4 regions of the Kocuria salsicia genome follow, and region 1 is predicted to be linked to each of the others. Evidence: riboswitches for the same ligand, from Rfam matches in the RefSeq annotation. Region 1 holds a riboswitch; each other region holds the start of a gene.
The links. A riboswitch is a leader RNA that binds a small molecule or an ion and turns the genes downstream of it on or off. The one in region 1 is predicted to bind S-adenosylmethionine.

Region 1 (2,194 bases):
CGGCGCCTGGACGAGGTGCCCGTGGGCTTCAAGTGGTTTGTCCCCGGTCTGCTGGACGGCTCCGTCGGCTTCGGCGGCGAGGAGTCCGCCGGTGCGTCCTTCCTGCGGCTGGACGGCTCCGCGTGGACCACGGACAAGGACGGCATCATCATGGCCCTGCTCGCTGCGGAGATCACCGCGCGCACCGGCAAGACGCCTTCTCAGCGCTACCGCGAGCTCACCGAGCAGTTCGGCGACCCCGTCTACCAGCGCATTGACGCCCCGGCGAACCGCGAGCAGAAGGCCGCGCTCAAGAAGCTGTCCCCCGAGCAGGTCACCGCGGACACCCTGGCCGGTGAGCGCATCACCGCCAAGCTCACAGAGGCACCCGGCAACGGCGCGGCGATCGGCGGACTGAAGGTCACCACGGAGAACGCCTGGTTCGCGGCCCGCCCCTCCGGCACGGAGGACGTCTACAAGATCTACGCGGAGTCCTTCAAGGGCGAGGAGCACCTGAAGCAGGTCCAGCAGGAGGCGAAGGCGCTGGTGGACTCGGTGATCGGCTGAGTGCCGCGGTGCGGGCACGTCCCGCGCTGGCAGGCTGTCCAGGGGCCGCTGAGCGGTACGGGGTGCTCCCTCCCGTGCCACTCGGCGGCCCCTCTTTGTCGTCGGACAGCACCGACGCTTGTGCCTGTCTGAGCACTGTGCTGTGATGTCCCCGGATCAAGAAGCCCGACCATCAGCCCTCCGGCTGGTCGGCTGGCAACCGGTTGTTCGCACCCGGTGCCCCCGGAGGAAGATCCGCCGCCCGGCACCCGCCGCGCGGAAGACTGCGAAAGGTCACCATCATGAGCGTCTCCGTTCACACCCCCGAACACCCGTGCATCCACCCGGAGGACGGTTCCGCCTGCCGGAGCTACCACCCGGGGCACAACGCACACTACATCCAGGCCCGCCTGGCTTCCGAGAACCGGGACCGGTGGGTCCGGGTGGAGCTGGACCCCCCGCACGGGAACACGGTGCAGGCCACGTTCCCGGACGGCGAGACCCGCACGTGGTGGTGCCACGACCCCGCCCTGCTGGAACGGTTCCACACGCTGCAGCGCGGGGCTGCGGCCTCGTTCGACCCCGGGACGTCGCTCGCCAGTGTGCAGAGCACGCCGGGTCGGCGCGCCCTGCTGCACCCGGCGGTGGTCCGGGAGCAGTGATCTCCCGGCCGTGAGACGGGGAGGACACTGCTGGCCCGGCTGATTCCGTGCCGGTTCCTCCCCACGGCTGGACGGCCGGTGGTGCGCGCCGCAGGCGCGACCCACCGGCCGTTCCGCTCAGCTCACCCCGACGGTGCGTCCCTCGGATGCGGCCGGGCGTCCGCCGTCCCAGCTGGCAGTCCTCCTGGGGAGGGGCAGTGCGGAGACACGATTCTCTGGCGTGCGGCGGAGGAAACGCCGCCATCGCACGGGAACACGCCGCACGGGTGATGTTGCGGGTCGGTGAGGTTGGCTATCTGAGGAGGATCGACCTCCGCGGCCCCAGGTCGCTCCCTTGCAGCGGGGGCAGACGCTCAAGGATGAGCACCCCGCATGAGGCACGCCCACGCCCAACCGGACCCCTGACAGGCCTCGGCCCGTCCAGCGTGCTGCAGGCCGAGCCCTGGCAGCACTTCCTGACCGGTCTCTCGCGACGCGCTCAGACCCTTGACTGCGCCGGGTGGCACGCCCTCGTCGTCGAGGAGCGCTCCCGTGCCGGGGTGGTCTGGTACACCCCGTACGGGCCCGGCCCTGGCGCACCCCGAGCTTCTGCCCGACGCGGTGCGCGAACTGCGCTCGGCGGCGCGAGAGCACTCGGTGGCGTGGTTGCGGGTGGAGCCACAGGTGCCGTCCCCGGTGGGCACGGCCTTCGCGGCCGCCGTGCAGCGGCAGAACGCCACGACACCCGCGATCGCCGCGGGTCTGCACCGGCTCGAAGCACGGCCGGCCCCGCGGGACATCCAGCCCGCGTACACGCGGTGGGTGGATCTCACTCGCGAGCCGGAGCAGACCCTGGCCGCCATGACACGCACCAGCCGCAATCTGTGGCGGCGGCACGGGGACAAGGTCATCGCCCTGGCCTCGGACTCCCGTCCGGACGCCGCCGAGGCGGTGATCGAGCTGCAGCACCGCACCATCGGGCGCAAGGGGTTCACGGCCCAGAGCGCGGACTACCTCCGCACCGCCGC
Region 2 (2,194 bases), on a different contig from region 1:
AGATCTCGTACGTGTGCGCGGTGACCCACGCGAGGTCCGCGGTGCACCAGTGCACGGTGGAGTCCACCTTGGCGGGGTCGTTCACCGTGGCCAACTCGTCCGGGCGCAGCACACCGTGGGCGTCCGGGGCATCCGGGAGCAGGTCGAACAACAAGGCGTGCGTGTACGCGGTCTGCACCAGGTACCCGCCCATCGTGTGCACCAGGCCCTTGGGCTTGCCCGTGGTGCCGGACGTGTAAATGATGAACAACGGCGTTTCCGCGTCGAAGAACTCGGGCTCGTGGACGTCCGGCACGTCCGCCGTGAGTTCGTGCCACCACACGTCACGGCCGGGGGTCCACGGCACGCCGTCCTGGTCCTTGGACCGTTGTCCGCGTGTGCCGCGCGGCAGGTCCGAGCGTCCCGGGCGGGAGGTGCGGCGCACCACCACCACGTGCTCGATGTCGTTCTTGCCGCCGCACGCCTGGTCCGCGTTCGCCTTCACGGGGACGACGACGCCGCGCCGGTTCTGCCCGTCCGTGGTCACCAAAACCTTGGCACCGGTGTCCTCCACGCGGAACTTCAACGCCTCCGCGGAGAACCCGCCGAACACCAGCGAATGGATTGCGCCGATGCGCGCGCACGCGAGCGTGATGATCACGGTCTCCGGAATCACCGGGAGGTAGATGACCACGCGATCACCCTTGACCACGCCCAGTTTCAGCAGGGCGTTGGCGGCCCGGGAGACCTCGCGCTGCAGGTCCGCGTACGTGTATTGCGCGCGGTCGCCCGGCTCGCCCTCGAAATACAGCGCCACGTGGTTGCCGCGGCCCGCCGCAACGTGCCGGTCCACGCAGTTGTAGGACACGTTGAGCGTGCCGCCCTCGAACCACGCGATGTCCGGGACGCTGTACACCGGGCCGCCGGATTCGTCCGCGCCGATCCGCCGCGGCTTGTCGAAGCGGTGGGTGGTGTGCCACGGCTGTGCCCAGTCCAGGCGGTTGGCCTGGTCGTCCCAGAACTGTTCTCGAGCGGCGTCGGAGATCAACGCGGGATTGGGCGTGGGGGAACAAGGGTCTGAGAAAGAAGAAATCTCGATCAACTCCATCGTTCCTGGCATTAGCACCTCGCACCACGTGGGTGCTGGTTGCTGCGACGTCGACGAGCCAGGTCTCTCGGCCGCTCCGGATGGGAACCGTTCCATTGAACGCGGCGGGTGGGCGCGGCGGCAAATCCACACCCCTTAGCCATTCGGCATCACGTCCATCGGCCGACCGGATATCCGGTCGGCCGATGGATCGTGGGCTTCCACACAGCAGGATACGAAGTAGCTGATCCGAGAACCAACTCAACCGATGCAAGACCCACTCGCTGAAAGGAAGATCAATGTCTACCGTAACCTCCACCTCCGCACCTGTCACCACCTCCAAGGCCCGCAGCGCCGCTCCGGCCATGTTCGGTGGTGCCGCCGTAGCCATGCTCGTGGCGCTGTTCTCCGCCACCTACACCCTGGGGATTTCCTCCGGCCTGGCCACGAACCTCTACTTCGCGCTCAACGCGCTCTCCTGGGCAGCTCTGGCTGCCAGCGTGGTCGCGTCGTTCGGTTTGGGCACCGCGCTCGCGGGCACCATCTACGGCCTGGCCAAGAAATGGGCCCTCAAGCAGTTCGTCCAGTGGTGATTCAACCGCTCACTGCACCCTGATTGTCTCCGAGGAGGACCAGATGAACGGGTCAACCACCCACAGCCGTGGACCGGCCGCAGTTGCAGCGGTCCTCCTCGGAGCCAAGGGCAGCTACGTCAATGACTTCCGACGCCGCGTGCACCGCACCCGTGGTGTCCTGAGCAGTCTGGGCCTGCCCGTGAGTTCCGGAGCGGTACGCGCGTTCATGATCCTGGGCACGGCATTGGCCGTGGCCGTGATGCTCGTGGGCATCGTGTGGAGGCCGCCCAGGGCCGGACTGCGGAGCATGGGCATCCCGTTGGACGCCCCGGACCTGGTGACCCTCGTGAGCGCTCTCGCAACCGCGGGCCTGATCCTCGCCCGGCGTCGGCACTCCGCCACCCATGCCACATGGGCCGGTGTCAGCCCCGACGTGGAGATCGGCTTGCGGTGTGGGCCCTTAGGCGTGGACCTGGGCTTGGCTCTGATGCTCGCGGTGCAGAACTTACGCTGGCACGAGCCCCACAATCTGCTGGCGGCTACCGCACTCATG
Region 3 (2,194 bases), on a different contig from region 1:
GACATGGGCGTGATGGTGACCACCAACTCCGCGACCATGGTGAACAAGGCCCTGGAGGTGCTGGAGGCGAGCCTGCTCTTTGACGTGCCGCTGGAGCGGATCGACGTCACCGTCCACCCGCAGTCCGTGGTGCACTCCATGGTCCAGTTCGTGGACGGCTCCACCCTCGCGCAGGTCTCGCCGCCGGACATGCGCCTTCCCATCGCGCTCGGCCTCGGCTGGCCCCACCGTGTGCCGGGCGCGGCCGCCGCGTGCGACTGGACGCGGGCGGCCGAGTGGACCTTCGAGCCGCTGGACCCGGTGGCGTTCCCCGCCGTGGAGCTCATGAAGAGCGCGGGAACCACCGGCGGCACGGCACCGGCGGTGTTCAACGCGGCCAACGAGCAGGCCGTCCACGCCTTCCACCGCTCGCAGCTGGGTTTCACGGAGATCGTGGACATGGTCGAGTGGGTGCTGGGGGAGCACGACGTCGTCGCGCAGCCGGGTCTCGAGGACGTCCTGGCCGCCGAGCAGTGGGCCCGCCGTGTCGCGGACGAGCGCATTGCGGGGCGCCGTTGAGGTCCCGGGGCGTCACGGTTCGTCACACGTCGCGTGCTACGATTCTGTGCGGATGACGAGATCCGGCGCGTAGCTCTGGCTGGCCGGACGGCAACCCTCTCCCGTAGCGGGGTGCCCCAGATGACCATCCGGCCGCGATTCGATGCGATCACGGCAAGTGCGGTTTTTCTCTGAAATGGCACATGCCTGATCTGCACCCTCCGTCCAGTGCGGGACCGTTTGCGCGGCGCAACCACTCCCGACCCTGGAAAGGCACGATCATGCGAACCAAGCGTCTGATTCCCCTCGTTCTGGCCACCACCCTGGGCCTCTCCCTGACCGCGTGCGGTGGCGGGTCCGACAACACGGACCCGGCCGCGGACGGCAAGATCACCATCGGCATCGTGGGGGCCACGCCGGTGCAGGACGCCCTCAAGGAAGTGGCCGCCGAGAACGACGTCACCGTGGAGTTCGTGGACTTCAGCGACTACAGCCAGCCGAACCCCGCGCTGAAGAGCGGCGACATCGACATGAACTGGTTCCAGCACATCGCGTACCTCGCGGACTACAACAACAACTCCGGGGACACCATCACCCCGGTGGGCTCCACCTCCATCTTCCCGCTGGGGCTGTACTCCAAGACGCTGAAGTCCGTTGACGACTTCAAGCAGGGGGACGAGATCGCGGTTCCCAACGACTCGATCAACCTCTCCCGCTCGCTGAACCTGCTCAAGCAGCAGGGTCTGGTGAGCTTCACGAAGGACACGATCGCCCCCACCGAGCAGGACGTGGATACGGACAAGTCCAAGATCAAGGTGCGCCCGGTCTCTGCGGAGCAGACCGTGCTCTCGATGGACTCCGTGGCCGCCTCCGTGGTGAACAACGACTTCCTCGACCGTGCCAATCTCGAGCCCAAGTCCGCGCTGGCCCAGGACGACCCCACGGCGGACAGCGCCAAGGTGTACGACAACATCTTCGCGTCCACCGAGGCCAACGCGGACGACGAGACCCTGAAGAAGGTCGCCGGGTTCTACTACGACGACAAGGTCCAGGAGGCCGAGAAGAAGGAGACCAAGGGCACCGCGGTCCCCACCAAGGTGGACCAGCAGGAGCTCAAGGACCTCCTCACGCGCTACTCCCAGGACCTGAAGGACCAGACCAAGTGAGTGCAGCCCCCGCCGCCGGGGACACCCTGGTCAGCTTCCGCGACGTCAGCAAGGTCTTCACCACCGGGCCCAAGCGACGCCCCCGTGAGGTCACCGCCGTGGACGGTGTGACCCTGGACGTCAAGCGCGGGGAGATCTTCGCCGTGATCGGCTACTCGGGCGCGGGAAAGTCCACCCTGGTGCGGCTGATCAACGGTTTGGAGACCACCACGTCCGGCACCCTGGAGGTCGGTGGCCAGCAGGTCAGCGGCCGGTCGGAGACCCAGCTCGCCTCCGTGCGCCACAACATCGGGATGATCTTCCAGCAGTTCAACCTGTTCACCTCGCGCACCGTGGCCGGGAACATCGAGTACCCGCTGCGCCGGGCGGGGTGGAAGCCCGAGGAGCGCCGGGCACGTGTCACGGAGCTGCTCGAGTTCGTGGGGCTCACCGAGCGGGCCCGCAACTACCCGGAGCAGCTCTCGGGCGGGCAGAAGCAGCGCGTGGGCATT
Region 4 (2,194 bases), on a different contig from region 1:
CTGGTGTCCGGAGCACGGAGAAGGAGCAAGTAAATGACACGCATCGCAGTCCTGGGCGGCACGGGATACGCCGGGAGCAACATCGCAGCGGCGGGTGTCCGGCGCGGGCACCAGGTCACCGCCTGGAGCAGGAACGCCCCCGAGCACCCGGTGGCGGGCGTCGAGTACCGCACGGGCGACGTCGCCGACCCCACCGTGGTGGCCGCAGCCCTGGAGGGCACGGACGTGGTGCTCACCGCCCTGTCCCCGCGCGGCACGCTGGCCGGAGAGGGCGTGATGCGCGCCGTCGAGAAGGGCATTGCGGAGCAGGCCATGGCCCGGGGCATCCGCTTCGGAATGGTCGGCGGGGCTGGCTCCCTGCGGGTCAGCGAGGGCGGCCCGAAGGTCTACGACGCCCCGGACTTCAACCCTGAGTGGCGCCGGGACTCCGTGGAGGTCGAGACCGTGATGACAGACCTGGCCGAGACCCCCGAGTCCTTCGACTGGTTCGTGATCTCCCCCGCCGGAGAGTTCGGCGCGTGGAACCCCGGCGAGCACACCGGTTCCTACCGCACGAGCAGCGAGGTGCTGCTCACCGACGAGTCGGGGCGTTCGGTGATCTCCGGGGCGGACTTCGGGGAGGCGTTCCTCGACGAGGTGGAGCGCCCGGCGCACCACCGCGAGCGCTTCGGGGTGGCCTACTGAGCGGTTGACGACTGCGCGCGGCCCGTAGCCGGCGCGGGGGGGTGAGTGGTGGGTGGAGCGCCGGAGGGCCGCGTAGCGAGGCAACCCGGCTTCTCCAGCACCCGGCCGCACACCGTTCCCACCTCTCCTGCGTCCTCGGTGCCCCCGGGGCCCAGTGCCCCAGACCCTTGCAGCCCTGCTGCACCCACCGTGCCCCGATCCGTGCCACACGGCGTCATGTGCGGCGGGTTCCGGGTTGTCCGCCCCGCGGCGGGTGTGGTTGTGTGGTGGTACAGGAATCACGAGTTCCGGCCCAACAGCCCTGGCTGGCCGGACGGCAACCCTCTGACGCTGTCGTGGGGTGCCCCAGGTGATGATTCGGCCCGTGACCACACCGGTGCGGGCAAGGACGGCGTCCGGTTCCCCTGCGCTTCGTGACGCCCCGGTCTGAAGGACTGTTCATGGGCCACGCCGCATCCGGCCGCACCGACGAGACTCTTCTGCCCCGCCCCGCGGGCACCGTTACAACAAGTGGCGGGCACGACGACGCCGCGCGCACCGCCGCTGCCGAGGCGCAGCTCCCCGGTGCCACCCCCAGCACACCTCACGGCACCGCCCCAGGCCTGTCTCCCGCTGCTGCTTCTAGCGGCCTGCGGGCCGCGGGCGCAGCGGTGCGCTCGAAGAAGCGGGTGCTGGCGGCGTCGTTCGTGGGCACGACCATCGAGTGGTACGACTTCTACCTCTACGGGGCGGCGGCCGCCCTGGTGTTCAACCACTATTTCTTCCCGCAGGGCTCGGGCGTGGGAGCGGTGATCGCCTCGTTCGCGACCTTCGCGATCGCGTTCTTCTTCCGTCCCCTGGGCGGGATCATCGCGGGCCATCTGGGGGACCGGATCGGGCGCAAGGCGCTGCTCGTGGCGTCCTTGCTGACCATGGGGCTGGCGACCACGGCGATCGGTCTGCTGCCCGGTTTTGGGCGGATCGGCTGGGCCGCGGTGGTGCTGCTGGTGGCCTGCCGGATCCTGCAGGGGCTCTCCGCGGGGATGGAGTGGGGTGGTTCGGCCGTGCTGTCGGTGGAGCACGCCCCCTCCGGGCTGCGGGGGCTGTTCGGCTCGTTCACGCAGGTCGGCTCGGCGGCGGGGATGCTGCTGTCCACCGCGTTCTTCGCCGTGGTGCAGGCCGTGACCACGCCGGAGCAGTTCCAGGCGTGGGGCTGGCGCGTGCCGTTCGTGTTCTCGGCGGTGCTCGTGGTGATCGGGCTGGTCATCCGCGCCGGTGTCACGGATGCCGAGGAGTTCCGCGAGGTCAGGGCGGAGGAGAAGCGCGCCGTCTCCCCCGTGCGCGAGGTACTGCGCGAATACCCGCGCGGTGTGCTCGTGTGCGTGGGGCAGCGCATGGTCCAGCCGGCGATCTTCTCGGTCCTCACCGTCTACACGCTCACCTACGTGACCCAGCACCGCGGTCAGAGCCAGTGGGTCATGGTCTCCATCCTGATCGCGGCGGCCGTGGGGATCGTGGGCGGACCCTTGTG

Region 2: another riboswitch for S-adenosylmethionine. It lies ahead of ABD264_RS09495 (AMP-binding protein); the one in region 1 lies ahead of ABD264_RS05640 (hypothetical protein).
Region 3: another riboswitch for S-adenosylmethionine. It lies ahead of ABD264_RS10275 (MetQ/NlpA family ABC transporter substrate-binding protein); the one in region 1 lies ahead of ABD264_RS05640 (hypothetical protein).
Region 4: another riboswitch for S-adenosylmethionine. It lies ahead of ABD264_RS02140 (MFS transporter); the one in region 1 lies ahead of ABD264_RS05640 (hypothetical protein).

What each region holds. Positions count from the first base shown of each region.
Region 1 is NZ_BAAARF010000005.1:41,259-43,452, reverse strand. It holds gene pgm (phosphoglucomutase (alpha-D-glucose-1,6-bisphosphate-dependent)) at 1-546, shown strand, start outside; SAM riboswitch class IV at 701-816, shown strand; gene ABD264_RS05640 (hypothetical protein) at 828-1,187, shown strand; gene ABD264_RS05635 (hypothetical protein) at 1,719-2,194, shown strand, end outside.
Region 2 is NZ_BAAARF010000010.1:85,503-87,696, reverse strand. It holds gene ABD264_RS09495 (AMP-binding protein) at 1-1,087, opposite strand, end outside; SAM riboswitch class I at 1,081-1,174, opposite strand; gene ABD264_RS09490 (hypothetical protein) at 1,366-1,659, shown strand; gene ABD264_RS09485 (hypothetical protein) at 1,703-2,194, shown strand, end outside.
Region 3 is NZ_BAAARF010000012.1:77,556-79,749, reverse strand. It holds gene dxr (1-deoxy-D-xylulose-5-phosphate reductoisomerase) at 1-558, shown strand, start outside; SAM riboswitch class IV at 610-724, shown strand; gene ABD264_RS10275 (MetQ/NlpA family ABC transporter substrate-binding protein) at 819-1,703, shown strand; gene ABD264_RS10270 (methionine ABC transporter ATP-binding protein) at 1,700-2,194, shown strand, end outside.
Region 4 is NZ_BAAARF010000003.1:471,820-474,013, forward strand. It holds gene ABD264_RS02135 (NAD(P)-dependent oxidoreductase) at 34-684, shown strand; SAM riboswitch class IV at 961-1,079, shown strand; gene ABD264_RS02140 (MFS transporter) at 1,125-2,194, shown strand, end outside.